DNA from 3 places in the Fretibacterium sp. OH1220_COT-178 genome. Region 3 is predicted to be linked to each of the others. Evidence: riboswitches for the same ligand, from Rfam matches in the RefSeq annotation. Region 3 holds a riboswitch; each other region holds the start of a gene.
What was found. A riboswitch is a leader RNA that binds a small molecule or an ion and turns the genes downstream of it on or off. The one in region 3 is predicted to bind cobalamin.
Positions count from the first base shown of each region.

Region 1: another riboswitch for cobalamin. It lies ahead of EII26_RS06010 (acetate--CoA ligase family protein); the one in region 3 lies ahead of EII26_RS04790 (sirohydrochlorin cobaltochelatase).
Region 2: another riboswitch for cobalamin. It lies ahead of EII26_RS11545 (methylmalonyl-CoA mutase family protein); the one in region 3 lies ahead of EII26_RS04790 (sirohydrochlorin cobaltochelatase).

Region 1 is NZ_RQYL01000011.1:49,517-55,472, reverse strand. Features, by position in the region: gene hcp (hydroxylamine reductase) at 1-897, shown strand, start outside; gene EII26_RS06010 (acetate--CoA ligase family protein) at 950-3,070, opposite strand; cobalamin riboswitch at 3,235-3,401, opposite strand; gene adhE (bifunctional acetaldehyde-CoA/alcohol dehydrogenase) at 3,551-5,956, opposite strand, start outside.
Region 2 is NZ_RQYL01000032.1:17,299-23,254, forward strand. Features, by position in the region: gene EII26_RS11520 (carbon-nitrogen hydrolase family protein) at 1-616, opposite strand, end outside; gene EII26_RS11525 (flavodoxin family protein) at 871-1,359, shown strand; gene EII26_RS11530 (NAD(P)H-dependent oxidoreductase) at 1,356-1,988, shown strand; gene EII26_RS11535 (Type 1 glutamine amidotransferase-like domain-containing protein) at 2,099-2,698, shown strand; gene EII26_RS11540 (dihydrodipicolinate synthase family protein) at 2,911-3,807, opposite strand; cobalamin riboswitch at 3,981-4,189, shown strand; gene EII26_RS11545 (methylmalonyl-CoA mutase family protein) at 4,306-5,956, shown strand, end outside.
Region 3 is NZ_RQYL01000008.1:1,864-7,819, reverse strand. Features, by position in the region: gene EII26_RS04805 (flagellin N-terminal helical domain-containing protein) at 1-1,364, shown strand, start outside; gene EII26_RS04800 (flagellar protein FlaG) at 1,488-1,871, shown strand; gene EII26_RS04795 (Rpn family recombination-promoting nuclease/putative transposase) at 1,958-2,968, shown strand; cobalamin riboswitch at 3,064-3,262, shown strand; gene EII26_RS04790 (sirohydrochlorin cobaltochelatase) at 3,389-4,231, shown strand; gene EII26_RS04785 (precorrin-2 C(20)-methyltransferase) at 4,316-5,005, shown strand; gene EII26_RS04780 (hypothetical protein) at 5,031-5,921, shown strand.

The sequences.
Region 1 (5,956 bases), on a different contig from region 3:
CTGCGCGACCTGGATCTGCTGCTCCAGCAGACGGAGGGCAAGGGCATCAACATCTACACCCACGGCGAGATGCTGCCCTGCCACGGATACCCGCGGCTCAAGAAGTATCCGCACCTGGCGGGCAACTACGGCGGAGCCTGGCAGGACCAGCAGAAGGAGTTCGCGGCCTTCCCCGGCGCCATCCTGATGACCACCAACTGCATCCAGAAGCCCACCAGCTATACGGACCGCATCTTCACCACGGGGCTGGTGGCCTTCCCCGGAGTGCGCCACATCGACGACAAGAAGGACTTCACGCCGGTCATCGAGGCCGCCCTGGCCGCGCCGGGCTTCGAGGCCGACGGCGACGACAAGCGGATCCTCGTGGGCTTCGGCCACAACACCGTGCTGAACGCCGCGGGCAAGGTCGTCGAGCTGGTCAAGGCCGGAAAGATCCGGCACTTTTTCCTGGTCGGCGGCTGCGACGGCGCCAAGAGCGGTCGCAACTACTACACGGACTTCGCCACACAGGCGCCCCGGGACACCGTGATCCTGACCCTGGCGTGCGGAAAGTTCCGCTTCAACAAGCTGGACTTCGGGGACATCGACGGGCTGCCCCGCCTGCTGGACGTCGGGCAGTGCAACGACGCCGCGTCGGCCATCAAGATCGCCGCGGCGCTGGCCGAGGCCTTCGGCACCGACGTCAACGGCCTGCCCCTGTCTCTGGTGCTCTCCTGGTACGAGCAGAAGGCCGTCTGCATCCTGCTCTCCCTGCTCTTTCTGGGAATCAAAAACATCCGGCTCGGGCCCTCGCTGCCTGCATTCGTCAAGCCGCCCGTGCTGGAGTTCCTGCAGAAGGCCTTCAACATCCAGCCCATCACGACCCCCGAGGCCGACCTCAAGGCCATTCTGGGATAACCGCGCTGCAAACCGGGGCCCCCGGAGAACCTCTCCGGGGGCCCTTCGTGCCTCATGCCTCCTGCGCCTTCACGACCAGCGCGTCCGCCGCCACGGCCCCCTTGCCCTCCTCCAGGACGAACACGGGATTGATGTCCAGCTCCAGCAGCCCCGTCTCGGTGACCGCCAGCTGCGAGACCCGGCTGACGATCCGGGCCAGGGCCCGGATATCCCTCGGCCGGCTGCCCCGGGTCCCGGAGAGGAACGAGTAGCCCTTGATCTGGCGGATCATGTCGAGCGCCTCGTCCTCGTCGACGGCCCCGTGCCTCAGGGACACGTCGCCCAGCACCTCGACGTAGATTCCGCCGAGGCCCACCGCGATCATCGGCCCGAACACGGGATCCCGCTTCACGCCGACGATGCACTCGAACCCTCCCCGCACCATCTCGGAGACCAGAAAACCCTGGACTCCCCGGTCCCCGACATGCTCCGCCAAATGACTCCGCACGGTCTTGAGCGCGCTTCGGAGCTCCTCGAAGGACCGCACGTCCAGTGCCACGATCCCCGCCTCCGTCTTGTGCAGCACGGAGGCCGCCATCCCCTTGAGCGCCACGGGGAAACCCAGCTCCTCGGCCGCGTCGCACGCCTCCTCCAGGTTCAGGCAAAGGCGCTCGCGCGTCACGGGAATGCCGTACCGGGAGAGGAACACCTTGGCGTCGTACTCGGTCATGCTCTCCTCCCAGTCCGGAAGGATCGGCTCGCTCGCGTCGAAACGGGGCGCCAGAGGAGGCTCGAAGGTCCCCCACCGCTTGAGGGCCTTCATGGCGCGGGCGCACTGACGGAAGCTCTGAAAGATGGGGATCCCGGCCCCCTTCAGCCGTTCGATGAAGCGGCCTCCATGTTGATGGTCGATCATCCAGACGGCCGCCTGGGGCTTCGGGCTGCGGCCGTAGCTCTCGATCATGATGTCCGTCATGACGTCGCCCGCGCGCCCCACGATCATCGACAGGGACGTCACGACCGAGTCCAGCTCCGCGTCCTCCTGCACCGCGTCGAAGACGCTGCGGAAGTTCTCCGGCTGCTCGGAGATCTGGACCGTCATGTCCACGGGGTTGCGGGACGCCCCGAAGGGCGGAATGGCCGCCTCGATGCGCGTCCTCGTCAGAGGCGAGAACTCCGGGACGGAGAGCCCCACGTCGTTCAGGCAATCGGCCATGACGATGCCGGCCCCTCCGGAGGTGGTCAGGATCGCGGAGCTGCCGCCCTTCATGCGTTTCTCCGCCCCCAGCACCTGGCCGATGCCGATGATGTCGTCGATATCCTCCATCGGGATGACCCCGTACTGCGAGAACACCGCCGACCAGACCCGCTCGTCCCCCGTCAGTGCCGCCGTATGGCTCTTGGCCGCCTCCCGGGCCGAGGGCGACCGTCCAGCCTTCAGGACCGCAACGGCGATGCCGCGTTCGCGGGCCCTCCGCACCAGGCGCAGGAAGCCCGCCCCGTCCTCCAGCCCTTCCAGATAGAGCATCAGCAGGCGCACCTCGGGGTCCTCCAGCACGTAGTCCGCACACTCCACGGCATCGAGGTCCGACTGGTTGCCGGTGGTGACGACGTAGCGGAACCGCACGCCGTGCTCCATCCCCACGCCGAAGGACGAGAACCCGAACGCTCCGCTCTGGGACACGAGCGCAACGTGTCCCGTTACCGGGCGCGGCGCCTCGTAGAGGGCGCCCGAAAACGTGAGGGGAATCCCCTCCGCCAGGTTCACCAGTCCCTGGCAGTTCGGCCCCAGGACCCGGATGCCCCCCTCGCGTGCGATGGCGGACACCTCCTCCTGAAGCGCATTGTTGCCCGTCTCGGAAAAACCCGAGGAGTAGATCAGGACGAAGGGAACCTGCTTGTCGGCACAGGCCCGCATCACGCCGGGGATCAGGTTGGCCCTGACGCTGAGGATCGCGAGATCCAGGGGACCTTCGATCTCCGCGATGTCCCGGTGCACGGGCAGGCCTGCGACGGCGTCGGCCTTCGGGTTGACCGGGTGTATCGCTCCCCGGTAGCCGAAGGCCTGCAAATAGCGGAGCGTCCGTCCCGTCAGGCGTTCCGGGTCGGACGAGGCGCCGACGATGGCGACGCTTTGAGGGGCGAAGAGCTTTCTCAGAGGGTGGGACAGCAAGGCTGCATTCGACTCGGTCATGTTCGTGAATCCTCCCGTTCCATTCGACTGCGGTCCCGGAGAACCGCGAAGGGCCGCCCTCGCGAGAGGACGGCCCCGAATGACGGAGGACACGGCCTTCGGCCCCCGCACGACGGGTTGCCGAAAGACGCACTCCACATACCGGCCCGAATCCACGCGGGGGGCGTGTGCTCCTCCGGAAGGCCGGTCTCCTGGCTCGCTCCTTTTTCCGGCCCCCTTCCCGGGAGGACGACGCCCCCAGTGGGTGCGGCCGGTATTTCCGAGCTTACAGTGGCGGGTCCGCGCCGGTCTCTCACCGGACTTCCCGAACACCTTCCGAGGCTGTTTTGTCTACACGAAAACTATACGGCAAAAACCGGGAATGTCAAACGGGCGCGGCATCTCCACAGTCACGGGCCGACTCCCGGGGAAGAAGAAATGTCCCTCTCGCACAGGCCACAGCTCCCACTCCAAGCGCCCTTCAATCGTGCGCCTCAGGACTCAGGATCCATGGAAGGCCTTGAGATACAGCTCCTTGATCTCGCTCATCAAGGGATATCTCGGGTTCGCGGGGGTACATTGGTCGTTGAACGCGTTCTCCACCATATCGTCCAGCGTTCTCATAAAATCTGCCTCTGCGATACCGTATTCTTTGATGGTCCGCTTGATGCCTACCTTTTCCTTCAGGGCAGCGACACTCCCGACGAATTTCTCGAAGATCTCGTCCTCATTTCCGCCCGTGATGCCAACGAACCTGGCCACTTCACAATACCGGCTCTTGGCCTTGGGATAAGGATATTGGGGGAACGTGCCCATCTTTGCCGGTGCCTCGTTCGCGTTGTAGCGCATGACGTGTTCGATCAACAAGGCGTTGGCTATGCCGTGGGGCAGGTGATGGTAGGCGCCCAACTTGTGTGCCATGGAGTGGCAGACGCCCAGAAAAGCATTCGCAAAAGCCATGCCGGCAAGTGTCGAAGCGTTGCCCATTTTTTCCCTCGCAAAGGGGTCCTGGGCCCCCTTCTCGTACGCTCTGGGGAGATACTCGAAGATGAGCCGGGTCGCCGTCAGGGCCATGCCGTCGGTGAAGTCCGTGGCCATAATGGAGACGTAGGCCTCCAGGGCATGGGTCAGCGCGTCGATGCCGGAAGCGCTCGTCAACCCTTTGGGCTGATTCATCATGTTGTCGGCATCGATGATCGCCATGTTGGGCAACAGCTCGTAATCGGCGATGGGCCATTTCGTCCCCGTGTCCGCATCCGTGATGATCGCGAACGGCGTTACCTCGGACCCCGTCCCGGACGAGGTCGGTATGGCGACCATCATCGCCTTGAGCCCCATCTCGGGGAAGGTGTATACCCTTTTGCGTATGTCCATGAAGTCCATCGCCAGGTCCTCGAAGTTGCATTCCGGATGTTCGTACATCACCCACATGATCTTGGCGGCGTCCATGGAGGAGCCTCCGCCAAGAGCGATGATGACGTCGGGTCCAAAGGCCGTCAGGGCCTGCACTCCCTTCCTTGCACATTGGATGGTGGGATCGGGCGTCACCTCAAAGAAGCACTCGTGGCTGATGCCGAGCTGATCCAGTTTGTCGGTTATGGGTTTCGTATATCCGTTCGAGAACAAAAAGGTGTCCGTGACGATAAACGCCTTCTTCTTTCCATAGACGTTCTTCAACTCGTCCAGGGCGACGGGCAGGCATCCCTTTTTGAAATAGACCTTCTGGGGCGCTCTGAACCACAGCATATTTTCTCTCCTTTCGGCAACCGTTTTGATGTTCAGCAGATGCTTGATCCCCACGTTTTCGGACACGGAGTTGCCTCCGTAGGAACCGCATCCCAAAGTCAGCGAAGGAGTGAGCTTGAAGTTGTAGAGATCGCCGATTCCCCCCTGCGACGAGGGCGTATTCACCAATATCCGGCAGGTCTTCATGCGGCTCGCAAAGCGTTCCAGCTTCTCGGTCTCCAGGGGGTTGATGTAGAGGGATGCCGTATGGCCGTAACCGCCGTCCTTGACCAGCTTGTCCGCCATGTCCAAAGCGGTGTCGAAGTTCTCGGCCTTGTACAACGCCAGGACGGGGGACAGCTTTTCGTGGGCAAACGGCTCCGACGGGTCGACCGAGGTCACCTCTCCGATCAGAATTTTCGTCTCCTCCGGCACGCTGATCCCCGCTATTTCAGCTATCTTGCAAGCGGGCTGCCCGACGATCTTCGGCGAGACCGTCCCCGCCTCGGTCAGAAGGATTTTCCCCACCTTTTCGCGTTCGTCGTCCCGAAGCAGGTAACACCCCCGTTTGACGAATTCCTGCCGCACGGCGTCGTAAATATCGGCCATCGCGGTTACCGATTGTTCCGAAGAACAGATCATCCCATTGTCGAACGTCTTGGAGTGGATGACCGAATAAACCGCGGTGGGGATATCGCACGAGCTGTCCATGACGACCGGATCGTTTCCGGGCCCCACGCCAATGGCCGGCTTGCCCGACGAGTAGGCGGCCCTGACCATGCCGGGGCCGCCCGTCGCCAAAATGACGTCGGCCGACCGCATCAATTCGTTCGACAATTCGATGGAGGGCTCTTCAATCCAATCGATGATCCCCTCGGGCGCCCCAGCCTTGACGGCCGCCTCCAGCACGATCTTCGCCGCCGCAATGGTGCACGCCTTGGCTCGGGGGTGCGGGCTCAGCAAGATGGCGTTTCTCGTCTTCAGGCAGATCAGGCACTTGAAAATCGCCGTGGAGGTAGGATTCGTCGTGGGGACGACGGCCCCGACCACGCCTACCGGCTCGGCGATCCTTTTCACGCCATAAGCCGCATCGTGCTCGATGACGCCACACGTTTTCACTCTCTTGTAGGCGTTATAGATATACTCCGCCGCATAGTGATTTTTGATCACCTTGTCCTCCAC
Region 2 (5,956 bases), on a different contig from region 3:
CGACGTAGCATTGATTTTCGATGGCTCGGGTTCGGAGGATGGGCTCCCAGTGGTCCTTTCCGGTAAACAGCGTGTAGTTGGCGGGGACGAACATAACCAGGGCGCCCCGGAGCGCCATGATCCGATAGAGTTCCGGAAAGCGCATGTCGTAACAGATGGATAGGCCCACTTTACAAAATTCCGTGTCGCAGACCGCGATGTCCTTTCCGGGCTTTCTCGTGTCCGATTCCCTGGTAGAGGGGCCATTTTGGATCGCGACGTCGTAAAGGTGAATTTTTTCGTACCGCCCCACGATCTCCCCGGACGGATTCATCAGGAGGGACGTATTGTACAATTTTTGTTCCCCCGGAATTCGCTCTCCGATGCTGCCGCAATGGAGCCAAATTTTGTGTTCCCTGGCTTTCTCCGAAAAAAATTCCGTGGTCGGACCGGGGATGCTCTCCGCGTTCGAGAGGGCTCCCTCCTTTTTTCCGATGAAGTCGATGTTCTCGGGTAGGGCGATCATCCGGGCTCCATGCTTCGCCGCCTCGTCGATGAGTTTGCCGGCCTTGCCGAGATTTTCTCTCTTGTCGTCCTGCGTGTCGATCTGTATGGCGGCAATCGTAAAACGGCTCATGATTTTCTTCTCCTTCTCTGGTAGATTGTCAATCCAAACGCAACAGGTAAATTGAAAAAGGCCCCATTTGGGGTACGAAAGCCGAGATGCCTCTGGGACGCAATTGACTCGTTCCGTCTTGCCGTTGGTCTTGGGGGTCGCCGGGCGGCAAATGTTCATTTCGGGCGGCTCCTTCTCGGGCTTTCCCCTCCTACAAGCTTACTTGGCTTGTAATCACCCCTAAATTATCCTACAGTTTATGGGAGCAAATGAAAATGAAGCTTATCGTAACAGATCTTGAAAATTTTAGTGTCCCGATAGAAGGAGAATATAAGATCATTCAGCCCAAGGGCGATATTCGTCATTGTATTGGTTGTTTTGGATGCTGGGTAAAAACGCCGGGTAAATGTGTACTGCATGACGGTTACGAAGAAACAGGAAGGGACATGGGGAATTGTTTGGAATTGATTTTGGTGAGTCGCTGTTGTTACGGCAGTGTCAGTCCTTTTGTAAAAATGGTACAGGATCGGGCCCTTTCCTACATCCATCCGGATTTTGTTATACGAAAAGGAAAGATGCGCCATAAACGGAGATATAAAAATATCATTACCATGTCGTCGCACCTCTACGGCGAAAATATTACCGATGTAGAGAAAGAAACAGCCAGAAGACTGTTGAAGGCAAACGCAGATAATTACGATGGTTTGGTAAAAGATGTTTACTTCTACGAAACGGCGGAAGAATTGGAGAACGTTGTTTTATGAAAATTGCGTTAATCGATGGGAGTCCGAAAGTAACCAACAGTACCAGTAGCGCGCTCTTAGGAGACTTAAAAGAATATCTGGCGGAAAAGACAGAGATCGTAAACTTTGGAGTTCATTCATCTGAAATCTCCAAAGAAGCAATTGAAGAATTGGCAAAAACAGATGCATGGGTGTTTGCGTATCCTCTTTATTTGGATGGGATTCCGGGACATCTGCTGGCTTGTTTGATTCAGTTGGAAGAAGCATGTATAAACAATCCACAGATACATATTTATGGCATTGCGAATTGTGGTTTTTATGAGGGAATACAAGCCGAGTTAGCGCTAAAACTTCTGCAGAATTGGAGTTTAAAAGCCAGTTTTATATGGAGCGGCGGCATTGGCGTTGGCGGCGGCGGAGGATTGGCAATGATGCCAAAGCTGAACCCCGGACATGGGCCAAAAGCGCCGATTGATAAGGCATTGGCAGACCTTTCGGATGTTGTCATGAAGGGGGAAGTGCAAGAGAATAATTATGTATCCGTTGCATTTCCGCGCTTTTTATATAAATTCGGAGCGCAAATGGGATGGCGACGAATGATTAAGGCAAACGGCGGAAAAGTCAAGGATTTGGGGAAAAAGCCGGAATAGGTATGGCACAGGATTGTCGTTGTAAGGGCTTGGCGATTGATAGAATGGAAGATCAATGACATGGCAATATATATTAAAGAGAATATTTCTTTGATATCTGGGAGGAATCTATGAGATTATTTTTGTGTTCTCACTTTGCAGAAGTAGGATCTTTCTTAAAAGGGGAGGTGGCTGGAAAGAATGTTGTTTTTGTACCAACCGCTTCAATAAATGAGAGTTATAAGGGGTATGTGGATTCGGCACGAAAGCAATGGCAAAAGATGAATGCGAATATCGCAGAGGTTGAGATTTCAACGGCACCAATAGATGCAATTCATAAAGCCTTTGAAAGTGCAGATGTTATTTATTTTACTGGTGGCAATACATTTTTCCTGATTGACCAATTGAAAAAAACAGGAGTCGATGAATTAATAAAGAAGCACCTAGATGATGGGAAACTATACGTGGGAGAGTCGGGAGGAGCAATAGTTTGTGCGAAGGAGCTTTCGTACATAAAGCCAATGGACGAAGTGCCTGAAGATTTTTCGCAAAAGGACTATTCAGGGTTAAATTTGATTGATTTCTATGTAGTTCCTCATTACCTGTGTCCTCCATTCGAAAAATGCTCTCAACAGATTCTTGATGAGTATCCCAATTTGAATATATGTGCACTCAATAATTCGCAGGCGATTTTAGTTGAAAACGGAGAGAAAAGAAAGCTGAATGTATAAAAATTCTCGCCTGTCAAATAGGTTTGTTTTTTAGAGAAGCGATTGGATAAAAATCCAATCGCTTCTCCATTTTGTCATTTTGATTAAAAAGTCCTTGTCAAGCGGCAACAGGCGAGGCGAAAAAGTATTTTTTGAACGCACCGGGGGATACTGCATATCCACTGCATAGAAAAGATGCAACCGAGCGAAGCTTGCTTCAGCTGTCTATCGGCTTACATGGGCTCTTGCCCCTCGGTCAAAATTGCCCTTATGGCCTCCACCTGACGCTCGTCCGGCGGAAGCAGCGGGAAGGCCGAGTGCGCCGTCATTTCGAACCCGTTCAGGACCATGGCCTGCTTGATCGCAGGGATGAAGGGCGTGCAGACGTCGTAGATCCGCATCAGGCGATTGATGCGCCTCTGGCACCGGGCGATCTCCCCGCAGTCCCCTCCAAGGATTGCCCGCAGCCACGCGGCGCACAGCGCGGGGTCGACGTTGCCGAGGCCGCCGATGCACCCGGCGCCGCCGGACAGGATGTTGTGCGCCAGGTTTTCGTCGAACCCGCTGTAGATCTCGAATTCGGGAAACTCCGGCAGCAGCGTGTTCGCCAGCTCGCGCGTGTGCCCCATGAAGGCGATGGAGTCCTTGTAGCCCACGATATTGCTGTGTTTTCGGGCCAGGGTCAGAGCCACGGAGGGCTTGAGGTCGTACCCCGTCCGGGCCGGAAAGTTGTAGAGGTAGACCCGAGCCGGGGTGGAGGCGGCGAGCCTGTCGTAGAAGAGCTCCACGCTTGCGTCGCTCAGGTCGAAGTAGTAGGGCGTGATGGTCATCACGGCCTCCACGCCCTGAGAGTGGGCGTAATTGCTCAGTTCGATGCAGTCCTCCACGCGCATGGCGCTCGTCCCGACGATCAGCTTGCAGCGGGTCCCAATGTGCCGGGCCGCGCTGCCGACCATCCGCTTCTGTTCGTCCATGGGGATGGCGTAGAACTCCCCGATGCTGCCCAGCAGCACGATGCCGTCGACCCCGCCCGCGATCAGGCGGTCGTAGATCCTCAGGTTGGCCTCCTCGTCCACCCTGCCCTTCGGGTCGAACGCGGTTACGGTCGGAACCAGAAATTGCGGCTTCATCACGAATCCTCCTTCGTTGTCAGAGCTCGGGCGATAAGGGCAGAGGAACGACGTATTGGGGGGTGCCATGCCGCCCGTCAAGGATGCGGTCTCCACTGCGGAAGCCCGGAGAGTGATTCTTCACGGACTTTCGTCCATTATAGCGTGCTGCCGTCCCTCTCTCGATGACGAAGCACGTTTGCGGCGCCCTGCGGCGCCTCTTTGATATAATGGAAGAAACCAGAGAGGACCCCGGCAGCCAGGGAATCCGGTGCAAGACCGGAGCGGCCCCGCCACTGTAACTCGGGACGACCCCGCAGGACGTCACTGTCGCCCGGCGATGGGAAGATGCGGCATTAGGAGGAACGAGAGCCAGGAGACCGGCCGGGGGAGCGGGTTCTTTTCGTGCTCGGGCACGAGGGGCTTCGGTTGCGCCGCGAGCGCGTTTCCGGGAGGGAGTAAGGCCTTCCCGGAAATGTGTGTTAGCGCTCCAGCATCACGAACGGGAGGAATGTCTGTATGAGCAACGAAAAGGTAAGGCAATCGGAGGACGGGCACCATTGTGCCGAGTCTGCGTCAGCCCCGATGCCCCTGCCCGAGGTCGATTTTGGCGAGTTCGCCCCGTCGAGCTACGAGGCTTGGAAGGAGGCGGCCGTTGCGGCCCTGAAGGGGGCGCCCTTCGAGAAGAGCATGTTCACCTCCACCTACGAGGGGATTACGCTCAACCCTCTCTACACGAACGCGGATACCCGGGACCTCGAGGCACCCCGGGCTTTTCCGGGGGCCTATCCCCTGCGCGGAGCCTCTGCGTCCGGCAACCTTCGGCGTCCCTGGGAGGTCGCTCAGTTCTGCGACGAGACTCTGCCCGAGGAGGCCCACAAGGCCATCGTACACGAGCTCGACCGCGGAGCCTCGACCGTCGCCCTCGTCCTGGACCGCCGTACCTTGGAGGGGCTTGATGCCGATGCGGAGGGGGCCGTCGCCGCCGGGGTCTCCGTATCCTCCCTCGAGGACCTGGAGGCACTGCTCGAAGATCTGCCGGGCCGCCATCCCCTCTATATCCATGCGGGGGTGTCCGCACTGCCTTTCCTCGCCCTGCTCGACGCCCTTGCCGCGAAAAGGAAGATTCCCTTTGGCGAGCTCACGGGGTGCGTGGGGGCGGATCCCCTCGCCGCGCTCCTGGAGCGGGGCGCCCTTCCGGCCTCCCTCGCCGCGCTTTTCGACGAGATGACGCAGACGATCGTCTGGGCCCGTGAGCGGAAAACCCCGCTGCGAACGATCCTGATTCGGGGCTCCGTCCTCCACAACGGGGGGGCCAGCGCGGTTCAGGAGGTCGCCTACGCCATGACCGCGGCCATCGAGACCCTGCGGGCGCTTCAGGAGCGGGGCATCGACGTCGCGGAGTTCTCCCGCCGGCTTCGATTCGAGTTCTCCTTGGGCTCCAATTTCTTCATGGAGGTCGCCAAGATCCGGGCCGCGCGCTGCGTCTGGGCCCGGATCGCCTCGAGCTTCGGCGGCGACGGGGAGGCACAGCGGGCGGAGATCTTCGGCCGCACCTCCCTCTTCACCAAGACCGTGTACGATCCCTACGTGAACATGCTGCGCAACACGACGGAGGCCTTCTCCGGCGTTGTGGGCGGCGTCGACGGCCTGACCGTCGGCTGTTTCGACGAGGCGCTGCGGCCGGGGTCGGAGTTCTCCCGCCGCGTCGCGCGCAACGCTCAGGTGATGCTCCGCAAGGAGTTCAACCTGCTCCAGCCGACGGACCCCGCGGGCGGTTCCTGGTACGTGGAGAGGCTGACGGACGAGCTGGCCCGGAAGGTCTGGGAGGCGCTGCAGAAGGTGGAGGCGGAGGGCGGCTTCCTGAAGGGCGTTTGCGAGGGCGCCATCCAGCACGACGTCCAGGCCATGCTGCAGCAGCGTTTCAAGCGGCTTGCCCAGCGCTCCGACCGCGCCGTGGGCACCAACATGTACCCCAACCCCGCGGAGTCCCTGCCCGAGTTCGCGGAGCCGGACTGGGCGGCTCTGCGTGCCGTGCGGACCGAAGCGGTCCGACGCCATCGTGCGTCCCGCGACGAGGGGGCGGTGAAGCGGACCCTTGAGGTCTTGGCGTCGGCGCGGACCGGAGCGGCGGCGTCCGCCGCCGCGGCCGCCGGGGCCACCCTCGGCG
Region 3 (5,956 bases):
ACGGAACGACGTTTTCGAATGCTGAGATGCAGGCGATGAATCTGGGCGACTCCGCAATCTTTCAGATAGGCAAGAACGAGGCGACGACCTCGACCGGAACTCCGGATGTCCAGTTGTCGGTTTCCGATCCAACTGCGACGGGGCCTCATCTCTATAACTTGGATGTCGCTAAAATCAGGGGTAAGGATATCACCCTGCAGCAGTATTATTTTGAGGACGGCAAGTTGCAGACGGGGAGCGTCACCCTCTCGTTCGCGGAGAAGAATGCAGCGAATGGTAATTTGGTTGTTGCCGACCTAAGCGGTAAGGATTTGGCGGTATTCGAAGCGATGAAGATCGGTGATGTCGCCAAAAAGGGCATCAAGTTGCGTGATCTGGACAAGTTCTGGGATGCCCAGGGTCGCTTCATGCTGACCGACCCCCAGACGATCACCATTACACAGGGTGACGGTAAACAGGCAAAGATTACTCTCTATGCCAATGACACGCTGGGTGATGTTGCAAAGAAATTGAGAGATGCCATCGGAAATAGCGAGGCTAAAGGCGGGCTTGGGCAGGCTCAATATCTTGCTGACCCTGAAGGGGCTGTCAACTTTGCAACTTTTGTCGAGGGGAACGAGCTGAATACGTCTGAGTCTGTGAACGGGACGTTCGTGATTCGTACGGTGATTCCAGGAACGACGGGACGTCTCAGTTTCGCGGGAGATGAGGATCTGATCAAGGCTTTTTCTCTCAACGTTATCCAAGAGGCGAGGGAAAGCGACTACACGGTGGATATCGCAAATGCCCACACTGGAGAGATAATTGTCTCTGGAGCCAAAACGACAGGCAATCGTTTGGTCGGTGTGTTGCACCCGAATATTGATGTGGAGTTTGATGCATTGACAGGAGTAACGGCAGCTTGGAGTGCAGCTGGCAAGAGGTTCTCGTATGTCAACAAAGAAGGCTCGACGATCCTTCACCTTGCGGACAACACGACGGTGTTCCAGATCGGCGCCAACGAGGGCGAGGATATGGGGATCAACATCGGCGACATGCGCGCTCATGCCCTGGGCCTGAACGAGGTCCTGGTCACCGACCGCGAGTCCGCGGCGCGCTCCATCACGGTGATCGACAACGCGCTGGACAAGGTGTCGACGCAGCGGGCCAAGCTGGGCGCCTACCAGAACCGCCTGGAGCATACCATCAACAACCTCACGGTGGCGGGCGAGAACCTGACGGCGGCCGAGAGCCGCATCCGCGACACGGACATGGCCAAGGAGATGATGAACTTCACCAAGCTCAACATCATGCTCCAGGCCGGCAACGCCATGCTGGCGCAGGCCAACCAGCTTCCGCAGCACGTCCTGAGCCTGATTCGTTAACCGTACACTCCGTCTTTGAGAGGGCTGTTTAGCGGCCCGTATCGACTTGAGGGAAAGGGGTTTTCGTTCCCTTTCCCTCTCCTCTCAAAGTTGCGGCAAGTTTGACGAAGGAAGGTGAGGGCTATGGAGGTTCGTTTGACTCCGGGCGGGGCGACGATTCCCGAGGCCCCACCCGCTGAGGGTCTGCCCCTGCGGCGTGCTTCGGGCGTCGAGCCCGGGGCGGCGGTGCCGCCCGAGTCCGCCGAGAACTCTCCGGACCCGCTGTTGGAGTTGGACAGGGAGGGGCTGAAGTCCCTCCTGAAGAGGACGGCCGATCTGGTCGAGAGCCTGACGCCGAGCAACCGGCACCTCAAGTACGAGGTGATCGACGAGGCGGGCATGGTCCAGATTCAGGTGATCGAGACCCTAGACGGAAACATCGTCCGCAAGATTCCCGCGGACGAGATCGTGAAGCTGGTCTCGCGGATCCGCGAGACGCTGAACGAGCGGCTGGACGTGGTCGTGTGATGCAAAGCCCTCCCTCCGGGGAGGGCGTTTTGCTATACTGTAGCCGAAGTTTTAAAGCGAATGGGGATCCGAAGCGAGGTGAGGCTGTGGGAAAGGGGCTTGGCAGCGGCTCGGATGGGAGCCTTTTGAAGCTGACGCGGGAGGAGCGGCGCGAGATGCTCCTTCTGGAGGAGCGGGGGGAGCTGCCGACCGAGATCGACCGCTCGACGGACCTGTTTTTCCGGTTCCTTCTGGGGCGCCCCTCTCGGACGCACCTTCTTCTGGATCTCGTCAACGCGATCTTCGAGACCCTGGGACATCCTCGGGTGAGGCGGTTGGAGCTTGCGGAGACGGAGCTTGCCCCGGAGGGCTGGAGGAGGAAGCACGCCCGTCTGGACCTCCGTGCGGTGGACGAGCATGGCCGGCATCTGAACATCGAGCTTCAGCGGGAGGGGCACGAACATTTTGTCCCGCGCTGCCTCTATTATTGGGGGAAGAGCTATGTGCGTCAGCTGGGCGCGGGGAGGAGCTACCACGACCTGAGGGCGACGGTTCTGATATCGCTGCTGGGTTTTCCCCTGTTTCCGGAGGAGCGTCCGGGGGTGTGGGACTTTGTCCTGACGAACCCGGTTACGCGGAAGGTCCTGACGTGGGATGAGCTGCTGGTTTATGTGGAGCTGAAGAAGTTCCGGGACGGCATCGATCGGATCCGGGAACGGATGAAGGCCGATCCGACGCACAAGCTGACGGACGAGGAGCGTTTGGCGGTCTGGAGCGGTTATATGAGCAACGATGGAATGGGGGTGAGTCTGATGCGCACGGCGTTGTCCGGGGACAAGGTTTTTGAAGAGGTGACGGCTGCGGAGCGGGAGTATTGGGGTACGCCGGAGTACCGTTATTATCAATTGCGGGCGCAGATGGACGAGCTGGACCGTCGGGCGATCGAGGAGACGCGGATCAAAAAGGCGGAGCAGCGGGGCATGGAGCAGGGCATGGCACAGGGCATGGCACAGGCCAAGCGGGAGACGGTGCGAAACCTTCTTCGGATGGGGGTGGATGTCCGTACGGCCGCCGAGGCGACGGGGCTCCCGATCGAGGAGATTGAGGGGTTGCGTTAGCTGGAGCCTGCCGTTGCTCGTGTCGCGGAGGCTCTTCCTTCGGGGAGGGCCTTCTGCCTTTGTCCAGCTGCCTTGCTTGCGTTGACAAGCCTGGGCTGGTGTGGTTGAATGGAAATCGTAATGGATGCCGAATATGTCCTTGCAGACTCGGGAAGCGGGTGCGACGCCCGCGCGGCCCCGCCACTGTAGCCCGGACGAATCCGCACGGAACACCCACTGGGGAGGCGCTCCCCGGGAAGGGGCGGAGGAGGAAGAGGGGAAGTCAGGATACCGCGTCTGCAGGCGAGAGGGAGATATTGTTTGCGTGGGCGAACTCCTTTGCAGATGACCGGTGCTGTGAAAGAGCGAGACACGACTCGGGTTCGTGTCTTTTTTTGTGCCCGCTGCGCCGCCGGTGCGTACGAAGGGGGTATATAAGCGATGAAATCCTCCGCTTCGCCTCACGGAAGGGCGAGGCCCGACAGGGCGGGCATCCTGGTCGTCTCGTTCGGTACCTCCGTGCCCGAGGCCCGCAGGGCCATCGACAACCTCGTCGACAGCGCCAAAGAGGCTTTTCCCGAGGCGCAGGTCCGCCTGGCCTTCACCTCCAACATCATCCGCAGAAAGATCGCCCGCGAGCAGAACGTCGGGATCCCGACGCCCGCCGAGGCCCTGGCCCGGATGCAGGACGAGGGGATCACCCGCGTCTGCGTGATGCCCACGCACATCATCCCCGGCGAGGAGTACGACGACATCCGGAGCGTCGTCGACGCCTTCGCCTCCATCCGGGGCAAGTACGGGTTCCGGAGGATCGCCCTGGGGTCCCCTTACCTCCACAGCGTGCCCGACTGCGACCGCATGGCCGAAATCCTGGCGGCCCGCTTCGGGCGCCGGCTGGAGGACGAGGGGACCGCGATCGTCCTGATGGGGCACGGCACGCCCACCCACAGTGCCAACGCCATGTACTGCCAGCTCCAGCTGGCCCTGGACCGGATCGCGGACGGCCGGTTCTTCATCGGCACGGTGGAGGCGGCGCCGACGATCGAGGACGTCGTCCGCGGCCTCAAAAAACACCCCTCCGTCGGGAGGTTGGTGCTCTCCCCGCTCATGATCGTCTCGGGCGACCACGCCAATAACGACATGGCGGGCCCGGATGACGACTCCTGGCTGCATCGGCTGAGGAGGGAGGGCTACGAGAATGTCGAGCCCCATCTTGTGGGGCTGGGCGAGGACCCGCGGATGGCGGAGGTCTTCGTGGAGCGCATCCGCGAGATGCTGCTCTGAGCCCTGCCGCCGAGCTCCGGCGGGGGCGGGACCGTAATGGTCCGGAACTTTGTTGGCCGGGATTTTTTCATAGGGAGTGATCGCTTGAAGCTGATCGTTGCGGGCGTAGGTCCGGGCGACCCGGATATGGTGACGGCGGGGGCGCTTCGCGCCCTCGACGAGGCGGATCTGGTGCTGATCCCGCACTCGCGGGACGGCAGGCCGAGCGTGGCTGCCGCCGCTCTGCGCGGGCATCTGAGGGAATCGGCCGCCGTTCCGGTGGTCTTTCCCATGGTGCGCGACGCCTCGGTGCGCGACGCCGCTCTGCGCGAGCGGCTGGAGGAGCTCCGCCCGCGATGGGAGAGGGCGGAGACCGTCGTGCTGCCGGTGATCGGGGACTCGGCCCTCTACGCCACCGGCGCGTACCTCTACGAGGTCTGGCGCGGGCTGGTCCCGGGTTTGGAGCTCCGCCTCGTGCCCGGGGTCTCGGCCCATTCCCTGGCCGCGTCCTGTGCCCGGAGGTTCCTGGCCCTGGGCGAGGACGTGCTCTGCGTCATCCCGGCTACGGCGGAGCCGGCGCGCATCGAGGCGGCCCTGAGGGCTGCGGACGCCGCCGCGCTCTACAAGCCCAGCGCGCTGGGGGAGGGGCTGAGGCCGTTGGTGCTGGGAGCGGGGCCCTGGCGGGAGACGGTCCGGGTCGACCGAGCCGGCCTGCCGGACGAGAGCGTCCTTTACGGCGATCCGGCCCTGGACCCTGCCGAGGAGTATTTGTCGGTGTTGCTGCTGTGGAGGTAGCGGCCCCCTCTCGGGGTGAGGGGTCATGGATTGGCGGGCGCTTCTTGTCGGCGAGCTCTGGCTGACGCTCGACATCCTCCTGGGACTGCTGATCGGGGACGTCGTCCTGAGGCTCGGGCTGGCGGATCGCCTGATGCGGAGGATGATGCCCTGGCTTCGCCGGCACGGGATCGGTCCGGTGCTGGGGCTCTCCCTGACCCTCAGCCTGGGTTCGGCCAAGACCGGCGCGGCGCTTCTGGCGTCCGCTCTGGACGAGGGGCGGATCGATCGCCGGACGGCCCTGTGGGGGACGCTGCTGCTGGCCTTCCCGGGGTACCTGCGCCGATGGCCCGCCACGCTGGTGCTCTCGGTGAGCATGGCGGGGCTGGCGGGCGGAATCTTCGCCCTGACCCTCATTTTGCGGAGCGCGGTCCGGTTCGTGATGGTCCTGGGCATCCTGCGGGCGCGGGAGACCGGCGCGCCGGAGCCGGAGGCCCCGCCCCCGGCGCGGCGCGGCGTCTCCGGGCTCTGGCGGAAGCTCCTGAAGACCCTGCCGCTGGCCTGGTTCTTTTACGCCGTCGCGTTCACGCTGGTCCCCTATGCGGAGGAGGCGCTCCGGAGCCGGTTCATGGGGGGGACCTTCCTGCCCCTTGCGGGTTGGACGGTGGCGGCGGCGTCCATCGCCCACGTCTCCGCGGCCCTGGCGCTCGCGGGCGGGAGCCTGGCGGCCGGGGAGCTCTCCGTCGCCCAGACGGTCTTTGCGCTGCTGCTGGGGAACGGGTTGGGGATCGTCACCCGCGCGCTTCGCCAGAATGCGGGCTACTATTTCGGCCTGTTCCCGGCGGGGCTGGCGCGGTCGATGCTGTTCTGGAACGTCGCGACGGTGGCTTTTTTGTCGTTGGCGAGCCTTCTGTTGGCCGCGCTGCCGCTGCTGTGACGTGCGTCGTTGAAAATTGCGGATGGGGAGGCGTT